DNA from 4 places in the Dongia rigui genome. Region 2 is predicted to be linked to each of the others. Evidence: riboswitches for the same ligand, from Rfam matches in the RefSeq annotation. Region 2 holds a riboswitch; each other region holds the start of a gene.
The links. A riboswitch is a leader RNA that binds a small molecule or an ion and turns the genes downstream of it on or off. The one in region 2 is predicted to bind cobalamin.
Positions count from the first base shown of each region.

Region 1 (7,434 bases), 320 kb from region 2:
TTCGCCCGTACCGCAGGCCAGCTCCAGGACATGCAGCGGCCGATGCCCCAGATGGGCTGCAATGGCATCACGCCAGGCATCGAATTCGGCACCGGCTGGGATGCGGTGCCCGAACGCCAGGTCGAAGGTCTGCGCGCGGTCGGACCAGTATTGGCGGATATCTTCCTTCAGCGAGTGGTTGGCGAGGCGGATTGTCATGCTGCCTCCGACGCGATCGCCACCTGCATGCCCTCGGGCAGAAATTGAATCTGCAGCTTGCCGTGGTGAGGCGAGCGTTGAATATGGGCCTCGACGCCGAAACCCTCCCGCAGCAATGGCCTGGTCAACACGTCATCCGGGTGGCCATGGGCGATCACGCGCCCATCCTTCAAAACGACCAGCGCGTCACAGAACATGGCGGCCAGATTAAGGTCATGCAGGGCAATGACCGTCGTCACAGGCAGGCGGGAGACCAGTGACAGAAGCTCCAGCTGGTGCTGAATGTCGAGATGGTTGGTCGGTTCGTCGAGCAACAGCTCGGATGGCGATTGCGCCAAAGCGCGGGCGATCTGCACGCGTTGCCTTTCGCCGCCGGAAAGGGTCCGCCACAATCGATCGCGCATGCCGGCAAGGCCCGTCTGCTCCAGCGCGTTGTCGACCGCCGCTTCATCAACCTGTGTCCACGCGGCGAGCGTACCACGATGCGGCGTTCGGCCGAGCTGCACAATGTCGGCGATGGTAACCTCGATCTCGGTGTGAACCTGCTGCTCGACGAAGGCAGTCCGCCGCGCGATCTGGCGCTGCGTCAGCTCAGCAATATCGGTGCCACCCAGCGTCACGACGCCGCTCTCCAACTGGCGCAATTTGCCCAGCAGGCGCAGGAAGCTTGATTTCCCAGAACCGTTGGCACCCAGCAGACCCAGCGTCTTGCCTTGGGGCACGTCAATCGACACGCCGTCGACGATCATGCGTCCGGCCGTGGACCAGCGGACATTGCGCGCCGTAATGCTCATAGCGATCGTCTCCGCGAACGATAGAGGATGAAGGCGAAGGCCGGCGCGCCGAATAGCGCCGTCACCACGCCGATGGGTAGGATTTGCTGCGGGATGATGACCCGCGAGACGATGTCGGCCAGTACCATGAACAGTGCCCCACCCAGCAATGAAAATGGTAGCAGGCGCGCGTGCAGGGGGCCCACCAGGAAGCGCACGGCATGCGGGATGACGAGGCCGACGAAGCCGATCGACCCCACCATGCCGACCATGGTCGCCGTCATCAGGGCCGTCACCCCGAACAGGACCAGGCGCACGCGGCGCACGTCGATGCCAAGCGACGCGGCGGCATCGTTGCCGAAAGTGAAGGCATCGAGCGCCCGGGCGTTGAGCAGGCAGACGACAAAGCCCAACGTCGCGACCGGCGCCGCCAGATAGACGTCCGGCCAGCGCACGCCGCTGAGGCTTCCCAGCAGCCAGAACATCACGCCGCGTGCCTGTTCGGCGCTGGCGGAGGTGGCGACGATGTAGGAGGTGGCGGCATTGAAAAGCTGCGAACCGGCAACGCCCGCCAGGATGATGCGATCGGAACTGCCCCCGGCCCCAGCGGCCAACAGGCTGACCACGAAGAAGGCGACCACGGCACCGATGAAAGCGCCGCCGGCGACCGAGAGCAGGCCGGCACCAAGGCCCAGGATCATCACCCCGACGGCACCCGTCGATGCGCCGGCTGATATCCCCAGCACATAAGGTTCGGCCAAGGGATTGCGCAGCATCGCCTGCAAAATGACACCGCAGACTGAGAGCGCCCCGCCACAACAGGCAGCGACCAGGGCCCGGCTCAAGCGGTAGTCCCACAGGATCCCCAGTTCGATCGGCGAAAGTGCCGTCTCGGTACCCAGCAGTTTATGGGCGATGGCCTGATAGGTGGCCGAGATCGGCGTCGGCACTTCGCCGATCGACATGGCCATGCCCACCGCCAGGCAGAGCGCCAGCACGCCCGTCAGGGCGAGTGCGGCCCGAAAGCCCCACCCGCCCCGAACGACGACATCGAGGGTATCGGCCCTCAATTGGTCAGGCCGAAGGATTTGACGCCATCGGCCACCGCCTCGATGCCGTCGACGGTGCGCAGCGAGGGGTTCATCGCCTGGGAATCGATGATGACGATATGTCCTTGCTTCACGGCATCGAGCTGGCTCGCCACCGGATCCGTCTTCAGGAACTGGAGCTTCAAGTCGATGTCGTCGGCCGGGAAGCGGCGGCGGTCCATACGCGCCAGCACGATCACCTGCGGGTTGGCGCCGGCAATGGTCTCCCAGCCGACCAGCGGCCATTCCTCTTGCGTTGTTACGACGTTGCGCGCGCCCAGCTTGTCCATGATGTAGGCGGGCGTGCCGTTCTTGCCGGCGATATAGGCGTCGCCCTTGATCTCAGGACTGGAGAACCAGAAGACCATGGAAAGACCTTCAGCTTTCTTGTCGGCCACCTCGGCGATGGCCTTGTTCTCGCGCGCCTTCAGGTCGGCGATGAGTGCCTCGCCGCGGGCCTCGACATTGAAGATTTTCGCCATGTCGCCGATCTCCTGATAGACGAGCGACATGCTGAACATTTCCTTGCGCACGCCATCGCCCCCGCCGGAATTATCCTTGGCGACGCAATCGGCCGGCGAGACATAGGTCGGGATTTTGAGATCGTGGAATTGCTGGCGCGTACCGACCGATCCTTGCGGACCGACATGCCATTCATATTCCGCCGTCACCAGGTCGGGCTTCTCTGCCACCACGCTTTCGAAGCTTGGGTCGTTATCCGCCAGCCGCTTGATCTTGGCATTGGCGGCTTCAAAGGCCGGCATCACCGGCCCAAACCACACCGCCGTGCCGACCACTTTGTCGGCGAGGCCCAAGGAATACAGAATCTCCGTGCTGCTCTGGCCGATCGAGACGATGCGCGTGGGCGCCTGCTCGAAGGTCAGCGTCTCGCCGCAATTTTGAATCGTCAGCGGATACTGGGTCTCGGCATGTGCCGCGTGCACGCCCCACAGCAGACAGGCTCCGGCCGCCAAGGCCGCATGTTGTAACGTTTTACCCTTCATCTTTCCCTCCGAGAGATCGAGATATGTAATGTTATAACATTACATATCTCTGGCAATAACTACAATGGATTGACCGTCATGACAATCCAGCGGGGGCAGACGAGGGGGAGCGGTCACGGCTGAGCGCCGACCGCCACGAAATCGAATTGATGATCGAGAAGCGCCCGGCTAGCCGGCGCGCCGAAAACGGCACCATATCGACGTCTCCATCTCGGGCACCCCGCCCGGGTTGAATCTGAACGCGTCGATGGCAGGTCTCCTGACTCGCGGGTCGCAGCATGATGTGCCGGCCTTCCCGATCTCTTTGCAGAGGTCAGTGGCTTGGGTTGGCACCCAGCTATCCGCTTACAGTTGCGGGGGCAGTCACGGTTTTGGCCCCTTTTGGGTCGTCCGCACCGTGTTCCCTATTAATCCCCTGGAATCCATCCATGGGGGAACCATCGGGGTTTCTCTTAAGGCGCCGACGGGCGGGTCGTCAAGACGCCTGTTGCAGCCAGGCGGCGGCACCTTTGCCGGCGATGAGGCCGCTGGCGAAGCTGGCGGTCAACAGATAGCCGCCGGTCGGCGCTTCCCAGTCCAGCATCTCGCCGGCACAAAAGAGGCCGGGCAGCGATTTGACCATCAGCTGCGCATCGAGTGCGCCGAACCTGACGCCGCCGGCGGAACTGATCGCCTCGGCCATCGGGCGCGGCCGGATCAGATTGAGCGGCAACGCCTTCAGTCTTTCCGCGATGACGCTCGCATCGCCGCGTTCATCATCGCCCAAACATTCATGCAGCAGGGCGATCTTGACGCCGTCCAGGCCCAGGCTGGATTTGAGATGCGACGACAGCGATCGCGATCCGCGCTTGGCGAGCGCCGCCGTGATATCGGCCGTCTTGCGATGGGGCAGCAGATCGAGCTGCAGCGTGGCCGATCCGGCGCCTTTGATCGCCTCGCGCAAGGGGGCCGAGAACGCATAGATGAGTCCACCTTCAATGCCATTCTCGGTGACGATCGCTTCGCCATGGCGCCGCTCCCCGGCAAACACCGCGGCGATGTTTTTCAGCGCGGCCCCGGCGAACCGTTCGCGCAGATGGCCGCTCCAGTCGATGTCGAAGCCGCAATTGGCGGGTTCAAGCGGCGCAAGATCGATCCCCTGTTCCTGCAACAACGCCTGCCAGGCGCCGTCCGAGCCCAGTTGCGGCCAGGACCCGCCGCCCAGGGCCAGAATGATGGCATCCGCCGCGATATCGACCCGGCCACTGGGTGTGGCGAATGATGCGCCGCGCGCGCCGTGCCAGCCAATCCAGCGATGCCGGACATGAATGCGCAAACCCTGTTGGCGCAGCCGATGCAGCCAGGCGCGCAGCAGCGGTGCCGCCTTCATCTCGGCCGGAAAGACGCGGCCGGACGTGCCGATGAAGGTGTCGACGCCAAGCGCCTGCACCCAATCGCGCAAGGCCTGCGGCCCGAACGCCTCAAGCCAGGCCGTCGCCTGGCGCTGCGCTTTGCCGTAACGGGGCAGGAATCGCTCGAGCGGCTCGGAATGTGTGATGTTGAGGCCGCCGCGACCAGCCATCAGGAACTTTCGCCCCACCGACGGCATCGCGTCAAAGAGATCGACGCCGACGCCCGCCTGCAACAAGGCTTCCGCCGCCATGAGGCCCGCCGGCCCGCCACCGATGACGATCGCGCGCCCAGTCATCGTCCTGGGTCATTGTCCTGGCGGAAGGGCGACAACGTCATCAGCCCCGTGATCTCGTTCTGCATCACGCGGCGCTCGCGCTCAAGATAGTCCGCCACCGCTTCACTGAAGCGCGGATCGGCAATCCAATGTGCCGAATGCGTCTCGACCGGCAAATAGCCACGCTGGATCTTGTGCTCGCCCTGTGCGCCGGCTTCAACGCGGGCGAGCTTGTGTTCGATCGCATAATCGATCGCCTGGTAATAGCAGCATTCGAAATGCAGGAAGGGCACGTCTTCGATGGCGCCCCAATTGCGGCCGAACAAGGCATCGCGGCCGCGCAGGTTGAGGGCGCCGGCAATGGGCTGCCCGTCGCGGAACGCCATGACCAGCACGACGCGGTCGCGCAAGGCATCGTGCAAGGCTTCGAAGAAGGCGCGGGTCAGATAGGGCCGGCCCCATTTGCGCCCGCCGGTATCCATGTAGAAGGCAAAGAACGCATCCCAATGTGCCGAGGTGAGCTCATCGCCGGAAAGTGCGCTGATATCGAGACCCTGTGCCGCAACCGAAGCGCGTTCCTTGCGGATCGCCTTGCGCTTGCGCGACGCCAGGTCGCCGAGGAAATCGTCGAAACTGGCATAGCCCTTGTTGTGCCAGTGGTACTGCGTGCCCAGGCGATGGAGATAGCCATGGTCGACCATGTCCATGGCTTCCTGCTGTTCGCAAAACGTGACATGGAGCGAGGAGAGGCCGCTTTTCTCCGCCGTCTGCGTGAGCGCGCTGATAAGGGCGCTGCGCATCACGCTGTCATCGGCGCTGGGTTTCACCAACAGCCGTGGTCCCGGCACGGGCGAGAACGGGACCGCCACCTGAAGCTTGGGATAATACTTGCCGCCGGCCCGCTCATAGGCCTCAGCCCAGCCATGGTCGAACACATATTCGCCCTGGCTGTGGCCCTTGACGTAGAGCGGGGTGGCGGCGTGAATGACGCCCGCCGCATCCTCCAGCACGATATGCTGCGGCAGCCAGCCGGTGCCGCGCCCGACGGAACCGGAGACTTCAAGGGCGTTGAGGAAGGCGTGGCTGACGAAGGGATTGCCGTCGCCGGCACAAGCATCCCAGGCCGCCGCCGGCATGCTGGCGATCCGGTCGACGACCCGGGCGGTGAGGGTGAGGTCTGTCAGCTTGGGGTCCGGCAAGCGCGTATTAGGCAAGCTCGATGATGGCGTCGACTTCGACGGCGACATTGAGCGGCAGCACATTGACGCCCACGGCCGAGCGCGCATGCTTGCCGGCATCGCCGAACACCTCGACCATCAGGTCGGAGACACCATTGGCAACCTTGGGCTGCTCGGTGAAGCCATCGACGCAGTTGACGAAGACACCCAGTTTGCAGACGCGCTTCACCCGGTCGAGATCACCCAGCGCGTTCTTCAACTGGGCAATGACGTTAAGGCCGCAGATGCGGGCCGCTTGCGCCGCCTGCTCGGTCGAGAATTCCTGGCCGACCTTGCCGATGAACTTGAATTCACCATTCCAGACCGTGACCTGGCCCGATACATAGGCCGTGTTGCCGGCGATGACGACCGGGACATAATTGGCAACCGGCACGGCGGCCTGGGGCAATTCGATCTTCAGTTCAGCCAAGCGGGCGTCGATTTTGCCGGCCATGATGTATTCTCCTTGGAAATCGTGCGTGGAAAGGTTCGGCGGCGATCCTAGCGGGTAGGGGACGCGCAATCCAGCATGTAAGCTTCCGTTGGCGGCGGCACCTTTTCCCGGCTATAAGTGCAGCCAGATGAGGGTTTTTACTCGGCGCAGATCTTGAACAACGACATCCCTTCCGCCCGAACAGCGGCACCCCTGTCCGAAAGTGCCGGTGATGGTCAGCTCGCGGCGCCCCCGCCGGTCCTTTCGATTGCCGAGGCCGAGGCGCTGGCCCGGGATTACTTCGACCTGCGCGGCGCGGCCAGCCCGCTTACCAGCGAGCGCGACGCGAATTTCCGCATCCGCAACGACCGCGGCAGCTATGTGCTGAAGATCGCCAACCCAGCCGAGGCAGCGCTCGTCACCAATCTCCAGACCATGGCGCTGCTGCATATCGAACGGATCGATCCAACCCTGCCGGTGCAGCGCGTGCTCCGCAGTATCCATGGCCGGCATGAGGAAATTCTGCGCGACGCGGAGGGCCGCCCCATGGTGCTGCGCCTGTTCAGCTATCTCGAAGGCGAGCCATTGGCCACCGTCGCGCGAACGGCCGCACAGCGGCGGGCGATCGGCACTGCCTTGGCCCGGCTGGGCCTCGCCCTGCGCGATCTCAAGCATCCGGCCGCGGATCATGAGCTGGTCTGGGACATCAAGCATGCCAGCCGCTTGCGGCAGTATCTCCCCTATATCGAGGGCGACGACCGCCGCGCTCTGGTGGAGCGTGTCATCACTGCCTTCGACAACCATGTGCGGCCTGTCATGCCGTCTTTGCGCTGGCAGTTCGTGCACAGCGATCTCAACCCCTCCAATGTGCTGGTGAAGAAGGACCAGACGGACGAGGTCGCCGGCATACTCGATTTCGGCGATATGGTGCATACGCCGCTCGTCAACGACCTCGCGGTGGCGGCGTCCTACCAATTGGGGCAGGAGGGCAACCCGCTCGCCGATGCCGGGGATTTCATCCAGGCCTATCACGAGACCAACCCGCTCACCGCGAC
Region 1 covers NZ_JAXCLX010000002.1:629,329-636,762, forward strand. Annotated here, with positions in the region: gene SMD31_RS14505 (class I SAM-dependent methyltransferase) at 1-198, opposite strand, end outside; gene SMD31_RS14510 (ABC transporter ATP-binding protein) at 195-992, opposite strand; gene SMD31_RS14515 (FecCD family ABC transporter permease) at 989-2,041, opposite strand; gene SMD31_RS14520 (ABC transporter substrate-binding protein) at 2,038-3,063, opposite strand; cobalamin riboswitch at 3,296-3,520, opposite strand; gene SMD31_RS14525 (TIGR03862 family flavoprotein) at 3,539-4,750, opposite strand; gene SMD31_RS14530 (GNAT family N-acetyltransferase) at 4,747-5,976, opposite strand; gene SMD31_RS14535 (RidA family protein) at 5,936-6,400, opposite strand; gene SMD31_RS14540 (phosphotransferase) at 6,554-7,434, shown strand, end outside.
Region 1: another riboswitch for cobalamin. It lies ahead of SMD31_RS14520 (ABC transporter substrate-binding protein); the one in region 2 lies ahead of cobG (precorrin-3B synthase).

Region 2 (7,434 bases):
CCGTCGTCCGCGTCAGCCCCTCGCATATCGCGATGGCCTTCCCCGGCGCGATCATCATTTCCAGCATCGTCCGCTAGCGCACACGGCTATCTCCGATCTGGACTGAGCCGTCCCGTCATACCCTGGGATGACGGCGCTTTGTAAACGCAACGCGCCACTCAGTCCTTGCCGTCCAGCAGATTGAGCTTTTCGAGAATCTCGGCGACTTCGAATTCGCTGAGTTCCTGGCTGCGTGGAATTTCGAGATGGAGGCGGCCGGTCCCGAGATCGACGACCACGGCCTCGCGTTTGCGGCGATAACGCTCGGGCATCAGATACATGCGGTCGCCGGTCGCAAAGCCCTTGACGTCCGGCGTCAGGATGCAGGCGCCGCCTTGCGAGATGTTGCGATAATTGGTGATGGCCAGCGTGCGCCGCGCATTATCGTCATCGAAGACCAGCATCGCCGTGCCCCCAAACTGAAAGCGCGGTTGTCGTCGGTGATCCGGGTCCTGATCGTCATCAGCCATGACGGCCATCCTCCGTTTCTGGACGGGCCGGAATGAAGATAAGCGAGCCCTTCGCGTCGGGGCAAACGATAATGGCCCAATTGGACACACCCAATCACGCAGAGGACCCGAAACGCCGCAGCTTCTGCACCCATGCTTAATGAGAGGTTAACCCTGGCACGACCGCGCCGGCCTCGCTAAGCTCCGCTGCCCCATCAATTTGGGGTTTTATCCATCATTCAGATCGCCATTCCAGTTTGGGGAACAGCCACATGGCCGAGCGCCGCAAGACCGATACCAAAGCCATGACGCAGCCGCGTTACACGGGAATTCCAACCTTCATGCGCGTGCCGCTGGCCGGCGAGGATTGGAGCGGGATCGATATCGGCCTCATCGGCGTGCCCTATGACGGCGGCGTCACCAACCGGGCCGGTGCCCGCCATGGCCCGCGCGAGATCCGCAATCAATCCTCCTTCATGCGCACCATTCATCATGTGACGCGCGTGAACCCCTACGACCTGGTCAGTGTCGCCGATCTGGGTGACGTGCTCTTCACCAAATTGCTGCAGCATCCCGGCGCGCTGGACGAGATCGAAACGGTGTTCGCCAAGATCAAGGGACATGGCATCACGCCGCTCACGGCCGGCGGCGATCACACCATCTCGCTGCCCATTCTGCGCGCGCTGGCCAAGGACCGCCCGGTCGGCATGATCCATATCGACGCCCATACCGACACCTGGCAGATGTTCCAGGGCTCGAAATTCTCCCATGGCTCGCCCTTCCGGAATGCCACCGAGGAAGGCTTGCTGGACCCCAAGCGCGTCATCCAGATCGGCATCCGCGGTGCGCAGACGACGGCCGATGGCTGGGACTTCTCGCAAAAGAGCGGCATGCGCGTCGTGTTCATGGAGGAGTTCGCCGAGATCGGCGTCGATGCCGTGATCCAGGAAGCGCGCCGCGTCGTGGGCGATGGCCCGGTCTATTTAAGCTTCGATGTGGACGGCTTGGACCCGATCTATACGCCCGGCACGGGCACGCCGGAAATCGGCGGCATCACGACACTCGAGGCACAAAAGCTGCTGCGCGGTTTGCGCAATCTCGATTATGTCGGCGCCGATGTCGTCGAAGTGGCCCCGCCCTTCGACCCCACCGGCAACACCGCATTGGTCGCCGCGACCCTGATGTATGAGATCCTGTGCCTGCTGGCGGAGCGGATCGATAGCCGGAGGTAGGGTTCGTCAACGCTCTCATTGTCATCCCCCGCGAAGGCGGGGGATCCACGAGTTTCTTTCTTCGTGCCGCCAACTAACTCGTGGATGGCCCGCCTAAAGCGGGCCATGACAACAATGGCGGTTCCGCTACCCAGCAAACCCTTCCGAGCGATGCACTTCCCTGCCGCCGAGCAAGGTGAGGTCGACCTGCGTGTCGCCGATTTCGTAAGGATCGATCTCGAAAATATCCCGATCGAGGATGATGGCGTCGGCATATTTGCCGGGCGTCAGTGAGCCGGTCTCGTCGGCGCGCCAGGCAGCGGCCGCCGCAAGCGTGGTGTAGCCGCGCACCACCTGCTCCACCGTCATGCGCTCTTGCGCCTCGAAGATCGGGAAGTCCTTGGCGACATGCGCCGGCTGGCGCGTCACTGCCGTCTGCATGATCGGAAACGGGTTCAATGTCGACACGCCCCAATCGCTGCTGACGGCGTAAGGGGCGCCGCTGTCGACGATAGTGCGCCAGGGATACATCCAGCGGCCGCGCTCCTTGCCGACGAAGGGAAGCGCCATCTCGGTCACCGACGGCTCGCAGCGCGCCCAGAGCGGCTGCATGTTGGTGACAACCTTCAAGTCACGCAGGCGCGGGATATCGTTGGGGTGGATGAGCTGGACATGGGCCAGTTGATGCAGGCTCGGCCAGGCCCCATTCGCTTTCCGTGCCGCTTCGATGCAGTCAAGGGCCACACGGGTCGCCCGGTCGCCGATGACATGGACATGGAGCTGGAACCGCGCCGCATCGAAGGCGATGAAAAGCTGCTCGAGCAACGTCTCGTCGAACATGATTGGCGCATTGCCGCCGGTGGCGTCGGAGTAATCTTCGATCATCGCCGCGGTGCGGTTCTCGACCACGCCGTCGAGGAAGAACTTGGCCGAATGCACGGCCGTATTTGCGGTGCGATAGTCGCGGCGCAGCGCCTCGACCCGGCCCAGCGCATCCTTCACGGTTTCCGTGGGGAACACCTTTGCCGTGGCGGTCAAGCGCACGCTGAGCTCACCCGCTTCGTCCAGCGCCTTATAGACCTTCATATGCCGCTCCCACACCATGGCATCGAGCACGCCGGTGATGCCGTGGGTGTTGCAGAGCTTCTGTCCGTATTGCACGCCCTTCGCATAGACGTCGAGATTGGTCTTGGGCATGCGGGCGCGGATCCAATCGATCGCGTCTTCATAGATGAGGCCGGTCGGGGTGCCGTCGTCCTCGCGCACGAAGGCACCACCAGAGGGATCGGCAACACTCTTGTCGAGGCCCATGATCTCGCAGGCCTTGGTGTTGACAGCTGCGTTGTGGCCGTCGGCCGCGAAGATGAAGACCGGGCGGTCCGGCACGGCAGCATCGAGCACCTGGCGATTGAGATTCTGCGCGCCGAAGATCCCGGTATACCAGCCGGTGCCCTTGACCCAGAGGTCATTGGTCTTTTGCGAGAACTCACGCAGGCGCTGCTGCAATTCCTCGACCGTCTTGGCGCCCTCGAGATTGACGCTGCTGGAAAACCCGGTGCCGCTGTCCTGCAGATGAATGTGCGTGTCCTGGAAACCAGGCAGAACGAGGCGCCCACCGGCATCGACCCTTCGTGCGCCATTGGCCAGCGCCTTGATCTCGTCATTGCGGCCGATGGCGACGATGCGCCCGTCCTTGGCCGCCAAGGCTTCGACCTGGGGCTGCAAGGGATCCATGGTGCGGATCTTGCCGTTGAGGATTACGAGATCGGGTGAGCCAGCCATCGCCTGCCTGCCTTCTTTTTCATTTGTATTGGAAGGCTGGATGAAATCAGGTTGGGAGGGCCAAGTCCATCCCGCTTCAGCGGTATCCTTCGAGCGGTGAGACGAGCCCGAGTTCGGCGCAGATATCGCGCGCAAGATCGGCCTGGTTCAGCGTGTAGAAGTGGAAATGGTCGACGCCGGCGCGACGCAGGCCCTCGCATTGCTTCAGCGCTGTCTCAAAAGCCAATTGCCGGCACCCGCTTGCGTCCTCGGCCACAGCATCGAAGCGCGCGCGAAGATCGGCTGGCACGTGGGTCCCGCAGCCTTCGGCCATCGCCGCCACTTTCTGGAAATTGCGGATGGGCAGGATGCCCGGCACGATCGGCACATTGATACCGGCGCGCGCCGCGCGATCCTGGAAGCGCTTGAAGCAATCATTGTCGAAAAAGAACTGGGTGATGGCGCGCGTGGCACCGGCATCGATCTTCCGCTTCAAATGGTCGAGATCGGCCTGGGCGTCCTTGGCCTGCGGATGCGTCTCGGGGTAGGCGGCGACGCTGATGTCGAAGGGATGCAGGCGCGCAAGGCCCGCGACCAGGCTGTCGGCGTAAGCGTAACCATCGGCTGTCGGCTGGTAACACGCCCCGATGCCACCCGCCGGATCACCGCGCAAGGCCACGAGACGGTGGATGCCTGCCTGCCAATAGGCGTCGGCAATGGCGTCGATCTCGGCACGGCTGCCGCCGACGCAGGTGAGGTGGGCGGCCGCCGCCACGCCGCAGCGAGCCTGGATGCTGCGCACCAGATCACGGGTCTGGTCGCGGGTCGACCCGCCGGCACCATAAGTGACTGAGACGAAGCGCGGGGCGAGCGCCGCCAGATCATCAGCCGCTGCCCAGAAGGCGGGCACAGCCTCGGCCTGGCGCGGCGGGAAGAATTCGAAGCTGACGGCAAGATTGAGCGCGCGGCCGGAGCGTTCCGTCCGGGTGCCGCCGATGGGCGACGGCTGGGGCAGCGGTTCCTCGATCATGTTCATCCGGGCCCTCGCGGGTTGGGTGAGGCGCAATGCCGCACAGGATAACAGAAACGAGATATAAGTATATCTTTATGTTATTTGTACGAACGTATTGTTCTGGCCGACAATCCGTTATTTGTCAGCTAGTTAGGCTTAAACGCGCAGAAAATGGTGACCGGCAAAGCCGCGCGCCAGGCATCGAAGCCGCCGAGCGGCTTGGCCTGGGAGACGGCGATCCGGGTGAGCTCGCCGCCGATCTTCTCCTGCCAGGAGATCAGCAGAACCTCGCTTTGCACCGTCACGGCATTGGCGACGAGGCGCCCCCCGGGTTTGAGGGCCGCCCAGCAGGCCTCGATGACACCTGGCTCGGTCACGCCGCCGCCGATGAAAATGGCGTCTGGTTGGGCAAGTCCCGCGAGTGCTGCCGGCGCCGCCCCAGCGACGAGGTCGAGGTTGGGTACGCCGAGATGATCGGCATTGGCGCGGATGAATTGCTGGCGGCCATCGTTTTCTTCGATCGCGATGGCACGGCAGCTGGGGTGGCTGCGCATCCATTCGATCGAGATCGAGCCACAGCCGGCACCGACATCCCACAGCAGTTCACCAGGCAGCGGCGCAAGACGCGCCAAGGTTACGGCGCGCACGTCGCGCTTGGTGAGTTGGCCGTCATTCTGGAACGCCTCGTCAGGCAGGCCGGCGAGGGCCGGAAAGGCTTGCGCCTGGGGCCCCGCCCTGCAGTCGATCGCCAGCAGATTGAGCGCCGCGTTCTCCCCTGCCCGCCAGCTCTCGGCGATGCCGTCGATACGCTTTTCCTTCGGTCCGCCAAGGTGTTCGAAGACCGTGATGCGGCTGGGCCCGAAGCCGCGCGCGGTCAGCAATGCCGCAACCGCCTGTGCGGAAAAGCCGTCCTCGCTCAGCACGATCAGACGCGCGCCATCATGGAGGGCCCGATTGACGTGATGGATCGGCCGGCCATGAATGGTGACGACACACACATCTTGCAGGGCCCAGCCCATGCGCGCCGCCGCGAGCGAGACGGAGGACGGGGCTGAGATCACCCGCATCTCATCAGCCGAGAGTTGTCGGCTGAGGCTCGCCCCCATGCCGTAAAACATCGGATCGCCGCTGGCGAGAATGGCGACCTTCTGCCCGCGCAGTGCCAGAACCGCGTCGAAAGCGTCCGAAAACGGGCTCGGCCAGGGACGGCGTTCGGCCTTGAAGCTGTCCGGCAGCATGCCGAGATGCCGGTTGCCACCAAACACGATGGCAGCGTCACTCAAGGCCGCGCGCGCGGCCGCGCCGAGGCCATCGAGGCCGTCTTCGCCGATACCGATGACGGTGAGCCAGGTTGCCATCTTCGCGTCTATCTCGTTGGAAAAAAGGCTGCTTCCCGGCTTCCAATAGGACATCGGCAAGGGATGAGCAAGCGTGCCCGCGACGCCAAACCACGGGAGAATCCGCTTTCGCGGGGTCCCACGCTCCTATAGAACGGGGCCGTTACCGGTGCCCTTCGGGGCATAAAAGGGAACACGGGAGGCGATGGCCCAAATGGACCGGAACCAGCCGTGGCTGCCCCCGCAACTGTACGCGGCGAGCCTGTTGCAACGAGCCACTGGCCCCAAGGGGTCCGGGAAGGCTGCGACGACGGCCCTGACCCGCGAAGCCAGGAAACCTGCCGGTAACACGGGGTTGTGGTTGGATGCATCGGTCGGGGCGTATCGATGCTGTGGTGGGATCAGACTTGGTCCGTACCCATTCGCCGCAACGGTTTTTGCCGGTGCCGATTTGATCCAGAGTGATCGCCGTTTCGCCTGTCCGGGCCTTTACCGCATCGTGCCCTCGCAAGATGGCGGCATCTGTCGCATCAAGCTGCCGTTCGGCCGGCTGAACGCTGCGCAGATGCGGGCGCTGGCGAAGCTTGCCGCGGCTCATGGATTGCCGGAAATCGAAGTCACCAACCGTGCCAATGTGCAGATCCGTGGCGTCCATGACGGCGCCGATGACGCGCTGATCGCCGGCTTGGTCGATGCCGGATTGGCGCCCAAGAGCAGCGGCGCCGACGATGTGCGCAATGTGATGGTGAGCCCTTTCATTGGTCTCGACCCCAATGCCATTTTCGATGTCAGCGATCTCGCGCGCCGGGTGCTCGCGCGTTTGGAGAACGAGACGCACTATCACGTGCTGTCACCCAAATTTTCGATCCAGATCGATGGCGGCGAAGAAATCGCCATGCTGCAGCACCCCAACGATATCTGGCTGTCGGCGATGGCGGACGGGCGCTTTGCCTTCGGCTTTGCCGGGGTGCCGGGCGAGCGCACCGCCGGAGCGGTTGCGAGCGGCGATGCCGAGGCTGCGTTGTTCACGTTGCTCGATCACTTCACGGCGAAGATCGGCCAGCTCAACGCCAAGGGTGACAAGATCACCCGCATGCGGCATTTGCTGGTGGATGAAACACCGGCAGACCTCGCCGCGCGCCTAACTTGCCGGGTGACGCCCGCAGACGCTTGGCAGCGCGCGGCAGCGATGCCGCAAGGCCACATCGGCGCCAGGCGCCAAGCGGATGGGCGGTTCATCCTGGGCGCCGTGCCACTTCTGGGTCGCCTCGGCCAGGAGATGATGCTGGGCCTTGCCGACCTCGCTCACCGATTTTCCGGCAGCGAGATCCGCCTCACCCCCTGGCAGAGCGTGATGCTGCCCTCCATGACAGAAGACGCGCTGGAAGAGGCCGTCGCTGCCCTGGAAGAGCTGGACTTCATCACGCGGCCCGACCGCACGCTGGCGGCGACGTTGACCTGTGCCGGCAGTGCCGGCTGCAAGTCCGGCCTCGCTGACACCAAGGCCGATGCGCGGCACCTCGCCAACGAGATCGATGGTTGGGGACAGCCTGTCTTTGGCATCCACCTCACCGGCTGTGCCAAATCCTGCGCCGCACCCCGCCCCGCCCCCTACACCCTGTTGG
Region 2 covers NZ_JAXCLX010000002.1:313,676-321,109, reverse strand. Annotated here, with positions in the region: gene SMD31_RS12995 (PilZ domain-containing protein) at 1-77, shown strand, start outside; gene SMD31_RS12990 (PilZ domain-containing protein) at 159-509, opposite strand; gene speB (agmatinase) at 761-1,720, shown strand; gene SMD31_RS12980 (amidohydrolase) at 1,847-3,481, opposite strand; gene metF (methylenetetrahydrofolate reductase [NAD(P)H]) at 3,558-4,490, opposite strand; gene cbiE (precorrin-6y C5,15-methyltransferase (decarboxylating) subunit CbiE) at 4,619-5,830, opposite strand; cobalamin riboswitch at 5,960-6,169, shown strand; gene cobG (precorrin-3B synthase) at 6,261-7,434, shown strand, end outside.

Region 3 (7,434 bases), on a different contig from region 2:
GTCTTCCACACAGCCATCACTCTGGAATCGGAGGGAAAAGCCACATGATGCGTAAGAAGCTGATGATCGGGGCCGCGGCAGTCGCCGTCGTCTTGGGAGGGATCGTCGCCCAAGTCGCCGCTGAATCGCCCCGTGAGGACGCGATGAAGGCATTGGGCAAGAACATGAAGGTGATCAAGGAGCTGATCAGCGCCAACGGCAATGCGGCCGACGCGGCCGCTCCAGCTCAGAAGATCGCCGAGATCGCCGCAAAAATCCCCGACCTGTTCCCGCAGGGTTCCGACACGCCCGATGACGCTGCCAAGGCCGAGATCTGGCAGAACTGGGACGATTTCGTCGCCAAGGCAAAATCGCTGCAGGACGAAGCCACGATGCTGGCATCGGCTGCCGGCGGCGGCGACCTTGCAACCGTCGGGGCCCAGTTTGAAAAAGTAGGCGGCACCTGCGGCGCGTGCCACAAGCAATACCGCGAAAAGACCAACTGATTTCGATCGGCTTGGCCTGAACGAAAAACGGCGGCCCGCTCAGCGTGGCCGCCGTTCTCTATTTCAAACTGCCGAGATATTCGGCGATGGCGTGAATATCGGCATCCGGCAGCTTGGCGACATTCTGCTGGACCGCCCCCATGCCGCCTTTGGCGAGCCCCTCATAGAAGCCTTCTTCGCCTTCCTTGAGTGCGCTCGCCAGCTCATCCACGTCCTTGTATTTCTTGCGCCCCAGCAGATCGCGCAGATTGGGCACCTGTCCCTTTCCTTCCGGGTGCGGGCCGCCGGCGAAGGCATGGGTCTGGTCCATGACCATCATCGCGTTGCGCGGCGTATGGCATTCGGCACAATGGCCCGGCCCGTTGACCAGATAGGCACCGCGATTCCAGCTGGGCGATTGTGCGGCATCCGTTTCGATCGCCGGCAATACGGCAAGCTTCTTCCACAGGCCGATGCCGCGGCGCAGGAACCAGGGGAACGGGATGTCATCTTCCTTCCGCACCGCGCTGACGGGTGCCAGAGTCATCAGATAGGCCCGAATATCCAGCACATCCTCGGCCTTCATGCGGCCATAGGAAATATAGGGAAAGGCCGGAATGTAATGCGTGTTTGCAGGCGAGACACCGTGCTGAACGGCATCGATGAAGTTTGCCTCCGTCCAGTTGCCGATGCCCGTTTCCTTGTCCGGCGTGATGTTGGGCGGATAGAGCGTGCCGATCGGCGTCACCAGGGGCGCGCCGCCCGACGGCAGAGACATGTCGGCGCCACTGCCTTCCGCCGGCCGGTGGCAGGAAATGCAACCGCCGATATGATAGAGCAACTCGCCATTGGCGAGGTTGACGGTATGTGTCGGCAAGGTGGCGCCATCGACATGCTCCGTCGATGAAGCGAAAAACAGGCCGATGGCGACAATGGCGATGACCGGGAGGACGACGCCGGCAAGCAGCTTCTTCATCTGGTGCCTATGAAACCTGGGTGTTCAGCAAGACTTGCAGCTTTATTAGGACCCGTCCAGGACGGACCCGATGCCGACTTCCTAACAGTATCAGCTGTCAGCTTTCTGTCTTTCCAATATTCCTATCCGTCGACCTCTACCCAGGGCTGACGCTCGGCAAAATGCTCGGCCATCAGATCCACAAAGACGCGCACCTTGGGCGACAGATGCCGGTTCTGCGGATAGACCACGTGCAGCGACACCGCGTCGGTGGGATAGTCCTTCAGCAACCGCTTCACCCTGCCCTTGGCCAGCGGCTCGCCGATCGAAAAGATCGGCAGCAGGGCAATGCCGTGGCCGGCCAGCAACGGCTCCATCAGCATCATGCCATGATTGCTCTGGATTGACCCCGCGACACGGATCAGCTTGCGCCCCAGGGGTGTCTTGAAGGCCCAGTCATAGGGCGCCGGCGACTGGGTGTAGATCAGGCAATTGTGCTCCTTCAGATCTTCGGGCCGTTTCGGCTCGCCGAATTTCTTGATGTATTTGGGCGATGCACAGACATAGCGCGGGATCGTGCACAGGCGCCGGGCAATGAGGCTCGAATCCGGCAGTTCCGTGCGAATGCGGATCGCGGCGTCGAAGCCTTCTTCGATGAGGTCGACGAAGCGGTCACTCGCTTCGATCGAGAGCCGCAGCTTGGGGTAGCGTGCGGCCAAATCGTTGATGGTCGCCGCCAGCTGCGGCACGCTGATCGCATTGGGGACGCTGAGGCGCAAGGAGCCCGTGGGCTCCGCCTGCAGGTGCCTCACTTCCGCTTCGGCCGCCTCGAACTCGTCGAGCAGCCGTATGGCGCGCTCGAAATAGGCATGACCGACTTCCGTTACCGACAGGCGCCTTGTCGTGCGATGGATGAGTGTGGCACCGAGATGCGCCTCCAATTCACCGACCTGTTTGGAAACCGCCGCCTTGCTGAGATTGAGGCCGCGCGCCGCCGCCGTGAAGCTGCCCAATTCCACGACCCGGCGAAAGGTCCGCATCGCCGCCAATTGATCCATCGTCCCACCGATTGTCAGCTAAAAGTGAACGATCTTATCACAGGCGTGGGAATTGTCGCGGGCGTCTGACGCGCCCAACATGCCGACGTGCCGACTCTCCCGTGCTCAAATCCCCCTTTAATGTGAGGCTTTCATGACCAAGGTTCTCGTTCTCTATTATTCAACCTACGGCCATATCGAGAAGATGGCGGAAGCCGTCGCCGAAGGTGCCCGCAAGGGCGGCGCCGACGTTGCGGTGAAGCGTGTGCCGGAACTCGTGCCGGATGACGTTGCCAAGGCCAGCCACTTCAAGCTCGACCAGAAAGCGCCGATCGCCACGGTCGACGAACTGCCGGAATATGACGCGATCATCATCGGCGCCCCGACCCGCTTCGGCGCCGCGGCCTCGCAGATGCGCAACTTCCTCGACCAGACGGGCGGCCTCTGGGCCAAGGGTGCCCTGATTGGCAAGGTCGGCAGCGTCTTCACCTCGTCGGCCACACAGCATGGCGGCCAGGAATCGACCATTCTTTCGGTTCACACCACACTGCTCCACCACGGCCTGGTCGTGGTCGGCCTGCCCTATTCCTGCGCTGCGCAGATGGGCCTCGATGAAATCAAAGGCGGCTCGCCCTATGGCGCCAGCACGATCGCTGGTGGCGATGGCAGCCGCCAGCCGTCCGAGCAGGAACTCGGCATGGCGCGCTTCCAGGGCGAACACGTCGCCAAGATCGCTGCTAAGCTGAAGTAAGACGCCACCAATACGGCTAAGAAACGGCGCCGGATAATCCGGCGCCGTTTTTGTTTCCGCTCAGTTGATTGCCGCGCGCCGACGGGCTTTCACCAGTTGCGCCAGCCGCTCGCGCGGGTATTGCGCGACCGTTTCCACCAGCTTCATCAGCGGCGCCGAAACGCGCATGCTGTGGTCGGCCACTTGCTGCTTCATCACGATGCGCGCGGCGATCGCCGGGTCGAGCCCGCTCGGCAGGCCCATCACCCAGGCCAGCAGCTTCAGTTGTACAGGTTCGTGCGTCACCGCATCGAGCGCCAGCAACGACGCGTTGAGTTGGGTGTCATCAAAAGAAAAGTCGGTAGCGAGAGTCATCGACCACCTCTGCCAGGCCCGCCGCCCGGTCGCATGAGTTTCAACAGGTGATGGCAGGTCTCCTGGCTTGCGGTTCGCTGCTTCTCGGCCGGCCTTCCCGGAATGTCGAGGCATTCCAGTGGCATTGTTGGCAGGAAGCTCACCGCTCACAGTTGCGGGGGCAGCCGCGGTATCGCACCGCGTTCCCTATTAATCACCGGCTCGGCATCAAGGATGCTGAACACGATGAACCATCGCTGCCGAAGCTAGTGCAGGATGCCTTGAAAGGCAAAGGGCACGAAGGTCGCAGCGCCGGTTCCTATCCATTCGTTCAGGAAGCGACGCATTTTATCCTCTGCTTGACATGCCCTGGCATATCGGCGATATCGGCGGTGGGCCACGCTCCCCCAACGGAGTGCTTCGTTCTGGAAGGAACGCATGATGACAAGACCGCTCCAGCGGCCGATTCGGCCGCAATTCTCGTCCGGACCCTGCGCCAAGCGCCCCGGCTGGACCCCCGCTCTCCTCGACAATCAGAATATCAAGACGGCGACGCACGGTCGTTCGCATCGCTCGAAGGCCGGCAAGGACAAGCTCGTCGCCGTGATCGAGCAGTCAAAGCGCATCCTCGGCATTCCCGCAGACTATCGGCTCGGCATTGTGCCGGCCTCGGATACCGGCGCCGTCGAGATGGCGCTGTGGTCGCTTCTCGGTCCCAATCCCATCACGGTTCTCGCCTTCGAAAGCTTCAGCGAGGAATGGGCCGGCGACATCATCAACGAGCTTCATTTGCCGACCAAGCTCCGGCGCGCCGATTACGGCGCCCTGCCGGATCTTGCGGCGATTGACCCGGCCGATGACATCGTCTTTGCCTGGAACGGCACGACGTCCGGCGTGCGCATGCCGCATGCCGATTGGATCGCCGACAATCGGACCGGTCTTACCATCTGCGATGCGACATCGGCCGTCTTCGCCATGGACCTGCCCTGGCACAAGCTCGATGTCGTCACCTGGTCCTGGCAGAAAGTGCTGGGCGGTGAAGGCGGGCACGGCATGTTGGCCCTGTCACCCAGGGCCGTCGCACGCCTGCAATCGCACAAGCCCGCCTGGCCCCTGCCAAAGATCTTCCGCCTCACCAAGGGCGGCAAGCTGATCGAAGGCATCTTCAAAGGCGAGACCATCAATACGCCATCGATGCTATGCGTCGACGATCAATTGGATGCCCTGGCCTGGGCGGAGGATATCGGCGGATTGCCGGGCCTGATCGCGCGCAGCGAAGCCAATGCCAAGGCGATCGCGGACTGGGTCGCAAAGTCTGATTGGGCAGGCTTCCTGGCGCAGCATGCAGCGACGCGGTCCTGCACCAGCGTCTGCCTCAAGATCACAGACAGCTGGTTCACGGCCCATGACAAGGACGGCCAGCAGGCCATTGCCAAGGACGTTGTCGGCCTGCTGGAAAAGGAAGGAGTCGCCCTCGACATCGGCGCCTATCGCGACGCGCCGCCGGGCCTGCGCATCTGGTGCGGCGCCACCGTCGACCGCAGCGACGTCGAAGCCCTGCTGCCCTGGCTCGACTGGGCTTACGCGACCGTCAAACAGAATGCGACCCCGCTCGCCAAGGAAGCTTGATCATGCCCAAAGTTTTGATCTCCGATGAACTGTCACCCGCCGCCGTCCAGATCTTCAAGGAACGCGGCATCGAAGTGGTCGAAAAGACCGGCATGAAGCCGAAGGAACTGGCCGAGATGATCGGCGCGTTCGACGGCTTGGCTCTGCGGTCAGCCAGCAAGGTGACGGCCGATGTGCTGGCCGCCGCCAAGAATCTCAAAGTCGTCGGGCGTGCCGGCATCGGTGTCGACAATATCGACGTCAAGGCGGCGACCGCGCGCGGCATCTGTGTCATGAACACGCCGTTCGGCAATAACATCACCACCGCCGAGCACTCGGTGGCAATGATGATGGCGCTCGCCCGCCACATCCCGGAAGCTAATAGCTCGACCCATGCCGGGAAATGGGAAAAGTCCCGTTTCGTCGGCGTCGAGCTTTACGCCAAGACACTGGGGCTCGTCGGCTGCGGCAATATCGGCTCCATCGTCGCCGACCGGGCGCAGGGGTTGAAGATGAAGGTGATCGCCTATGATCCCTTCCTGTCGCCCGAGCGCGCCATCGATCTCGGTGTCGAGAAGGTCGATCTCGACACGTTGCTGGCGCGCGCCGATTTCATCTCGCTGCATACGCCCTTGACCGATCAGACCCGTAATCTGATCGACAAGGCAGCGCTCGCGAAGTGCAAGGCGGGTGTCCGTATCGTCAATTGCGCGCGTGGCGGGCTGGTGGTCGAGGAGGATCTGAAAGCCGCCCTCGACAGCGGTCATGTCGCTGGTGCGGCCCTTGACGTGTTCCCGACGGAACCCGCCACGCAGAACATTCTCTTTGGCCATCCCAATGTGGTTTGCACGCCGCATCTTGGGGCGTCCTCGACCGAGGCACAGCTCAATGTCGCCATCCAGGTGGCCGAGCAGATGTCCGACTTCCTGCTGCATGGCGCCGTCACCAACGCCCTCAACATGCCCTCGGTGACGGTCGAGGAAGCGCCCAAGCTCAGGCCCTATATGAAGCTCGCCGACCAGCTGGGTGCCTTTGCCGGCCAGGCGACGGAAACCGGCATCTTGAAAGTGATCGTCGAATATGAGGGCCAGGTTGCGGCGCTCAATACGCGTCCCCTCACAGCGCTGATGTTGCAAGGGCTGCTGAAGCCGCAGCTTTCCGACAGCGTCAACATGGTCAACGCGCCCCTTGTCGCCAAGGAGCGCAACATTGACCTTACCGAGGTCAAGCATGATCGCGAAGGCGATTACCACACCCTCATCCGCCTCACGGTTCAATCCGAGCGCTGGTCGCGCTCGATCGCTGGCACGCTCTTTGCCGATCAACGCCCCCGTGTGGTCGAGATCAAGGGCATCAAGATCGATGCCGAGCTTGGGCCCCACATGCTTTATGTCACCAATGACGACAAACCGGGCTTCATCGGCAAGCTTGGGACGCTCCTCGGTGACAACGGCATCAACATCGCGACCTTTGCTCTGGGCCGCTCCGCCCCCGGCAAGGACGCGATCGCTTTGGTTGAAATCGATGGCCCCATTCCCGGCCCGTTGCTGAAGCAGGTCCAGGATCTGGCGCAGGTGCAGCAGGCCAAACACCTCGTCTTCTGAGACGAAAGCCGTTTTTTAACAAGTGGTTGGCAGGACCGATCGCAGCTCGGTCCTGTCACCTCCACTCTTGCGGTTAACCTATTATTATGATTTGATCCGCGATTGAGAGGTTCTGCCGGAATCGGGGGCTTGCGCCGTGGCGCGCGGGTTGTTGTCCGGCCACAAGCGTCACTTAAAAGGGGTAGTCTTATGAAGATCATTATGTTGCCCGTCGTCCTCGGCGCGCTCGCTCTGACGGCCTGCGCTGTGAAGCCGCAATACGAGCTTAACCAGCAGGTTTCCGGCCTTTGCGGCCATGCCGAAACCGCGATGGGCACGCTGGCTTCCGCCGAATCGTCGATCGCCGGCGAAGCCTACAAGAACAGTGAGACTGTGGCCGTTGATCCGGCCGTCGCCGATCTGCTCGGCGGCGACTATCCGGAAATCGCCGAAGCTGGTGGCAGCGCCCCGACCAGGGATTACTGGCGCCATGTCGAACTGCGCTGGAACGATTATGACGCCGCCTGCATTGGCGCCCGCGCACCGAAGCCGTAATCGACGTCATCCTTCCGAGAAAGCCGCCGCCGGCCTAGCCGCGGCGGCTTTTTTATTGGTCGTCTAACACCACTGATTTATGTCAAATTTTTCCAGTATCCCATTGATATAGCTGTTATATTTCTGTTCGACCCTTCATCTGGACGGG
Region 3 covers NZ_JAXCLX010000004.1:345,149-352,582, forward strand. Annotated here, with positions in the region: gene SMD31_RS20415 (c-type cytochrome) at 45-485, shown strand; gene SMD31_RS20420 (c-type cytochrome) at 544-1,440, opposite strand; gene SMD31_RS20425 (LysR family transcriptional regulator) at 1,563-2,477, opposite strand; gene wrbA (NAD(P)H:quinone oxidoreductase) at 2,611-3,207, shown strand; gene SMD31_RS20435 (hypothetical protein) at 3,268-3,561, opposite strand; cobalamin riboswitch at 3,597-3,811, opposite strand; gene SMD31_RS20440 (phosphoserine transaminase) at 3,982-5,169, shown strand; gene serA (phosphoglycerate dehydrogenase) at 5,172-6,752, shown strand; gene SMD31_RS20450 (hypothetical protein) at 6,942-7,286, shown strand.
Region 3: another riboswitch for cobalamin. It lies ahead of SMD31_RS20435 (hypothetical protein); the one in region 2 lies ahead of cobG (precorrin-3B synthase).

Region 4 (7,434 bases), on a different contig from region 2:
GACGTCACATGGGCAAGGAGCCGGCCAAAGCGCGGATCTGCCGCCAGGCCCGCCTGATCACGGATATCGCTCACGGTTGGCAAATCGGGACTCACCTCGCTAGGTTGGCCACATCAGCACACAGCCGACGGGCAAAGGCAGGTCCACATGTCGATCATCATCTACCACAACCCCAAATGCAGCACGTCCCGCAAGGTCCTCGACTGGCTGACCGAAAAGGGCCATGCGCCCAAGGTGGTCGAGTATCTGAAGACGCCGCCCGACGTGGCAATACTGAAGAAAATCCTGGTGGCGATGGGGGGTGCGGCGCCGGCCGATATATTGCGCCGCAAGGGCGATGCCTATGAGGCGCTGGGCGACGTCACCAGGCTGACGCCCGATCAACTCATCGCCAAGATGGTCGCAGAACCTGTCCTGATTGAGCGCCCCATCGTCGTCAACGGCAAACGCGCCGTGCTCTGCCGCCCGCCGGAGAAGGTCTGGGATTTGGTCGACTAGTCGGCGTTTCGTTCGGATAAGAGCCCCCTCTCCCTAACCCTCCCCCACGTTGGGGGGAGGGAGTTCATCGAGCGTGCTGAGTTGCCGGCGATAAACTGGCTCTAATCCCCTCCCCCCAACGTGGGGGAGGGTTAGGGAGAGGGGGAGTTGAGACGAAGACTCTAGGCCGCTTTCTCTCCCGGCACGCGGTCCGGCAGCAGGAAGACTGTGCGCGCCAGCGGGTGCTGTAACCTCTCGCGCGAATAATGCTGCGACAATGCGGTGCCGTCGAAGAGATCGGCATGGCGCAAGGCGAAACCTTCCCAACGGATGCCTACAGATTCTGTAGCGAGGCGCTCATTAATGAGGGTCATGAAGGCGCAAGTGATGGTCTCGTGATAGAGCCCGTCCTTGCCGATCGCGGCGGCGAAGCGCTGGATCGCATGACGCATGGCGCCCAGCGCTGCGGCGAAGTCGTGGCGCTGCAAATAAAGAAACCCGGCGCGCAAATGGGCCGCATGATTGAATGCCGCCGGATCGATGCGGCAACTCTCCAGCGCCGCCAGGAAATCGTCGTCGGTCATTGCATCGGCGCTCATCTCGACTTCTCTTTCAGCTTGTGGCTGGCGGCCGCCGTCAGCGTCAGGCCGTAGACCTTTTTCAATTCGGCGATCTGCTTCACCGTTGCCGGTTCGAAGGCGCACTTTCCCTCAAAAGCATGCAGCGCCATCCCTTCGATGAGATCGCCGAGCGACATGTCCTTCAACTCGGCCACGGCCTTCAAAACCTTCAGCAGCCGCTTCTCCAGCCGCACGCCGGTCTGTACGCGTTCGATGGTTTCCATGGATGGGATCTCGATGTACGAATGTTACTCATGTACCAAGGTAACATATTTGAGTCAAGTGAATGGCGGCGGGATCGATAGCGGAAAGCTGGTTAGCGCCTACCGGATCACCAGCCCGCCATCGACATGGATCACCTGGCCGGTGATGTAGCGGGCGCCGGGGGAGCAGAGGAAGGCGATTGTGGCGGCCACGTCGGCGGGTTGGCCCTTATGGCCCATGGGGATGCGCGCAGTCAGCTTCGGCCATTGATCAGCGGAGACGGCCTTACCTTCCGCATGCCGGTCCTTCTCGATGAGGCCGGGAGCAATGGCGTTGACCGTCGCACCATCGGGGGCGAGTTGCAGGGCCAATGATTTCACCATCGTCTCCAGCGCTGCCTTGGCCGAGGCACTGGCGGGGAAGTTGAGATAGCCCGGCAGGAAGAGATGCGCGTTATGGGTCGAGATGGCAACGATGCGGCCGCGCGCACCCGCCGATTTGAGATGCGGCAAGGCGGCGGTGGTGAGCGCAAAGAAGCCACCGGCGATGACGGCATGGGTGTAATCAAGCTCGTCGCGCGTCAATTCGCCGATGAGCGGGCGCAAGGGGAAGCCGGCATTGGCAATGAGGATGTCGAGGCCGCCGAAGGCTTCGATCGCTTGTGCGACGAGTTGCGCGCCGGTTTCGCGCTGGGCGAGGTCACCCATGGCGAGCACCGTGCGTGTGCCGGCGGCTTCGATTTCGGCGGCGACCTGTTCAAGACCTGCGCGGTTGCTCTTGGTGTGCAGCAGAATCTGCACATCTGCGCCTGCCAGCGCCCGCGCCGTGGCGGCACCGATGCCGGAGGCGGCACCGGTGATGAGAATGGAACGGGTCATGGTCGTGATGCTCTCACTTAGAGTCAGGCCGGGGAATGTAGGGTGAGTATGCCCGGATAGGAAGCGACGAAACCACTCCGTCATGGTCGGCCTTCGCCGACCATGACGGTAAAAAGGCCCCAGCGAGGCGCTCCTCTACCGCACCTTGGGGATGGTCAGGGTCACGGTGGTGCCGACATTGGGTGTCGACTGGATGTCGAGCTTGCCGCCATGGAGTTTCACCAGGCTGTCGACGATGGGCAAGCCAAGGCCAGTGCCGGTTTGCGCATAGGGGCTGTCGGTGGGGACCTGGCCGAAGGGTTGCAGCGCCACTTTGACCTGGTCCGGCGTCATGCCGATGCCGGAATCGGCCACGTCGATGACGATGTTGCCCTGCGCCTGATGCGCCGTGATCATCACGGTGCCGCCGGCCAGGGTGAACTTGATGGCGTTGCTGACGAGATTGACCACCATCTGGCGCAGGCGCCGGCGGTCGGCCACCAGCGACAAGGGCGAACGGCCGAGATCGACCACCAGCTGCACGCCGCGCTTCTCGGCGATGGGGGTCATCAGCTGGACCGAACTGTTGATGAGTTCCTTGAGCTCGATCGGCTCCAGGCTCAGCTGCATCTCGCCGGCTTCGACCTTGGAAAGGTCGAGGATGTCGTTGATGAGTTCGAGAAGATGCGTGCCCGCCTGGTTGATGTTGCGGGCGTAATCCTCATACCGCGCGGTGCCGTCGGCGCCGAAGACGCGGCCGGCGATCACTTCGGAAAAGCCGAGGATGGCATTCAAGGGCGAGCGCAATTCATGGCTCATGCGCGCCAGGAAATCGCTCTTGGCGCGGCTGGCGGTAATCGCCACCTGGCGCTGGCGCTTCAGTTCGTGGTTGAGCTGGGCGGTGGAGGCCGCCTGCACGCGCAGCTGTTCGGTCGCCTGGGCCAGCTGCACCTCGCGCTCCTTCTGCGCCGAGATGTCGACGATGGAGGCAACGAGCGCGTCGGCCCCTTCATATTTGGTGGCGCGGCCGGACAGGAGGCCCCAGAAGCGACGGCCGGTGAAGCTTTGAAACTCGATCTCGAAATTCTGGATCGAGCCGTCGCGCCGCAGGCGCTGAATGAGCTCGCCGCGCAGATTGGCGTCGGCATAGAGATGATCGGTGCGGTGACCCGCCGGCAGGTCGGCCGGGCGCTCGAACAGCGCCTTGGCGGCCGCGTTGGCAAAGAGGATGTCGGTGGTCGCCAGATGCGTGATGACGATCGGCGTCGCAATGACGTCGAGCAGCGCGGCATCCGCCGCCGACATTGCCGCCCCTTGCCGCGCCGCATCAGGCTGCATGCTGGTATCCAAGCTGGAACAGGCCAAGAGTGATCCATCCTGTGGCCGGGCAGATCCCGGCCGTCGTTTTCAAACGTTCGAAACTATGTGCCAGCAGATTGACACTTGGTGAATAATGAGAGGTAAAGAGGTGAAATCAATCATCATACGATTGTGTAATTTTATCCGAAATCCTTGTGCCTGATGTCCCAGGGCGAGGCTGGGTTTCTGCTGGCCAAGCCCCGCCGCTTTGAGTAGGTTGCCGCCAACCGCAAAGAGGGAAGCCGGTGAAACGCCAATCTGGCGACATTCCGGCGCTGCCCCCGCAACTGTAGGATCGTTATCCCAATCGTTAACTGGGATGCGGCGGATGAAAGAGCCACTGGCCGGTGCGGCTGGGAAGGCCATCCGCTGGAATACGGTCGAGTCAGGAGACCTCGGCGGCCGCTTCGTAACGGCAACGACCTCGGAGGGAGGTTTCGCGCCATCATGGCTCGATCCTTGTCACAAGGCGCCGGTCCCACCGGCATCATCACCCCGCTGCCTGCCATCACCTTGGTGCTGGGCGGGGCGCGTTCGGGCAAAAGCCTCTATGCCGAGGAAGTCCTCGACCGGCATACGGGTGCCCGTACCTATGTCGCCACCGCCGAGATCCGTGATGCCGAAATGGCGGCGCGGGTGCAGTTCCACCGCGACCGCCGCGACCCGGATTGGCGCCTGGTCGAGGAGCCCATGGCCCTGGCCCAAACGATCGTGGCGGAAACAGAGAAGGGGGCGGCGGTTCTGGTCGATTGCCTGACGCTGTGGCTCACCAATGTATTGCTGGCGGAAAAAGACGTGCCGGCGGAGATCGACGCGCTGGAGGCAGCGCTCGGCCAATGCGGCGGCCCGCTCATTTTCGTCGCCAATGAAGTGGGCCTCGGCATTGTGCCGGGCAACAAGCTGGCGCGCGACTTCCGCGATCACGCGGGGCGTCTCAACCAGCGCATCGCAGCGCGCGCCGACCACGTGCTGTTCGTCGCGGCCGGCCTGCCGCTCATACTGAAGTGACGCGCGGGTCGCCGCGCGGTTTGAAATAAGAGCCGATAAGGATCATGCAATGACTGTCGCTTCCAACGCTGCTGGTGCCACTGGTAAGATTCCGGGCGGCAAGATTCCGGCCACCATCGTCACGGGCTTCCTCGGTGCCGGCAAGACCAGCCTGATCCAGCATCTTCTCAAGAATGCCGGCGGCAAGCGCCTGGCGCTCATCATCAACGAATTCGGCGAGCTTGGCGTCGACGGCGAGATCGTCAAGGGCTGCAAGATCGAAGGCTGCCCGGATGAAAACATCGTCGAGCTGGCCAATGGCTGTATCTGCTGCACGGTGGCCGACGATTTTCTGCCGACCATGAAGGCGCTGCTCGACCGCGCCAACCCGCCCGACCATATCGTCATCGAGACCTCGGGCCTGGCACTCCCGAAGCCGCTGGTGAAGGCCTTCAACTGGCCGGAGATTCGCACGCGCGTCACCGTCGACGGTGTCGTCGCCGTGGTCGACGGGCCGGCGGTGGCGGCCGGCCGCTTTGCCGACAATCCGGATGCGGTCGATGCGCTGCGGAAATCGGATGACGGGCTCGATCATGAAAGCCCGTTGGCGGAACTCTTTGAAGACCAGATCAATTGTGCCGATCTCATCATCGTCAACAAGGCGGACCAGATGACGGGGGGCGAGCATGAAGCGGCCCAGGCCCATATCATCAAGGAATTGCAGCGCCCGGCGAAGATGATCACGGCGCGTTTCGGCGAGGTTGATCCGCGCGTGCTGCTGGGGCTGGATGCGGCGGCCGAAGCCGATCTCAGCGCGCGGCCCTCGCATCATGAGCTGGAGGGCGAGGATCACAATCATGACGATTTCGAAAGCTTCCAGGTCGAGATCGGCGAACTCGCCGAGCCACAGCAATTGCTGGCCAAGCTGGTGCCGGCCATCGAAGCCCACGATATTCTGCGCGTGAAAGGCTTCCTTGCCGTGGCGGGGAAGGACATGCGCCTGGTGCTGCAGGGTGTCGGCAACCGCCTGCAGCATTATTACGACCGGCCGCTGGAAGCGCATGAAGGGCGCAAGGGCCGCATCGTCGTGATCGGCCTCAAGGGCCTCGACCGCGCTGCGATCACGGCTGCGCTCGCCTAAAACCCATGCATCTCCTCGCCGCCAAACCGGGAACGATCAGCGATGGCGGTGAAGCCGTCGATCTTGGCCAGACGCCGGCCGAGATCGTGGTGCTGAGTGCGGCGGATACCGAGCTTGCGGCCCTTGCCGCCTCGCATGCGGCGCTGCCCCAGCCAAAGCCGACCTTGCGCCTGGTCAATCTGCTGCAATTGCAGCACCACATGTCGGTCGATCTTTACATCGAGCAGGTGGCGGCCCATGCCAAGCTGGTGGTGCTGCGCCTCATCGGCGGCGAACGCTACTGGCCTTACGGGGTCGAGCAATTGGCGCTCAATGCCCAGGCGCGGGGCAGCCAGTTCGCGGCCCTGTCCGGCGACGACCAGCCGGACCCGGAGTTGTCGCGCCGCTCGACGATCGACGAGGATGCGGCACACCGGCTGTGGCAGTACCAGATCCATGGCGGCCAGACGAATGCCGAGAATTTCCTGCGCTATGCAGCGGCGCTGATCGGCTATCCTGGTGAGTGGGCGGAGCCGCGGCAGCTGCTGCGTGCCGGGCTATATTGGCCGGGTGCCGATATCCTCGGCCTTGCCGATCTCAAAGCCTATTGGCGGCAGGGTGCCCCGGTCGCCGGCATCGTCTTCTACCGCGCCTTGCTGCAGGCGGGCACGCTGGCACCGATCGAGGCGCTCATTCGCGCCGTGGCGGCACGCGGCATCAATCCGCTCCCCATCTTTGTCAATTCGCTCAAAGAAGCGGTGGCGGCCGATCTCATCCGCGACCTTTATGCCGAGACGGCACCGGACGTGACCTTGAACTGCACCGGCTTTGCCATCTCGCAGCCGGGTGCTGCCGAGTTTGCCACACCCTTTGATGGCGGCGATCACCCGGTGCTGCAGGTGGTGCTCTCTTCCGAAAGCCATGCGCAGTGGCAGGGCAGCCCGCGCGGGCTGTCCCCACGCGATCTTGCCATGCAGGTGGCGCTGCCGGAACTCGACGGTCGCATTCTGACCCGCGCCATCTCGTGGAAATCGGCACAGCATTTTGACGCAGCGACGCAATGCACCATCGTGGCGCCGCAACCGGTGGCTGACCGGATCGATTTCGTCGCCGATCTTGCCGCCAATTGGGTGAAACTGCGCCGCACGCAGGTCGGGGGCCGGCGCGTGGCGCTGGTGCTCGCCAATTATCCCAACCGCGATGGGCGCATCGGCAATGGCGTCGGCCTCGACACGCCGGCCGGCACCATCGAAGTGTTGAAGGCGATGCAGGGCGCCGGCTATCACATCACAGCCGTGCCGACCGATGGCGACCAGCTGATGACGCGCCTGATTGCGCGCGAGAAGGGTGCCTTCCGCCTCACCGGCGCAGATTATGCGGCGTTCTTTGCGAGCCTGCCGGCGGCGATGCAGGCGGCGGTGATCACGCGCTGGGGCAGCTTCAACCAGGATCCCAACTATGCCGGCGACGGCTTCGATCTGCCCCTGATCGATCTGGGGCATGTCGTCATCGGCATTCAGCCATCGCGCGGCTATGACGTCGATCCGACGGCCAGCTATCACGACCCCGACCTGGTCCCACCGCATTATTACTTTGCCTTCTACGCCTATCTGCGGCGCCAGTTCGGTGCGCTGGCGATGGTGCATATGGGCAAGCACGGCAATCTCGAATGGCTGCCGGGAAAGTCGCTGGCGCTGTCGAACCTGTGCTACCCGGAGGCGATCTTCGGGCCCATGCCCAATCTCTATCCCTTCATCGTCAACGATCCGGGCGAAGGGGCGCAGGCCAAGCGCCGCGCCCAGGCCGTCAT
Region 4 covers NZ_JAXCLX010000001.1:2,319,883-2,327,316, forward strand. Annotated here, with positions in the region: gene SMD31_RS10810 (PAS domain-containing protein) at 1-74, opposite strand, end outside; gene arsC (arsenate reductase (glutaredoxin)) at 148-498, shown strand; gene SMD31_RS10820 (hypothetical protein) at 660-1,076, opposite strand; gene SMD31_RS10825 (hypothetical protein) at 1,073-1,321, opposite strand; gene SMD31_RS10830 (SDR family NAD(P)-dependent oxidoreductase) at 1,421-2,179, opposite strand; gene SMD31_RS10835 (sensor histidine kinase) at 2,315-3,496, opposite strand; cobalamin riboswitch at 3,720-3,933, shown strand; gene cobU (bifunctional adenosylcobinamide kinase/adenosylcobinamide-phosphate guanylyltransferase) at 3,965-4,525, shown strand; gene cobW (cobalamin biosynthesis protein CobW) at 4,575-5,645, shown strand; gene cobN (cobaltochelatase subunit CobN) at 5,651-7,434, shown strand, end outside.
Region 4: another riboswitch for cobalamin. It lies ahead of cobU (bifunctional adenosylcobinamide kinase/adenosylcobinamide-phosphate guanylyltransferase); the one in region 2 lies ahead of cobG (precorrin-3B synthase).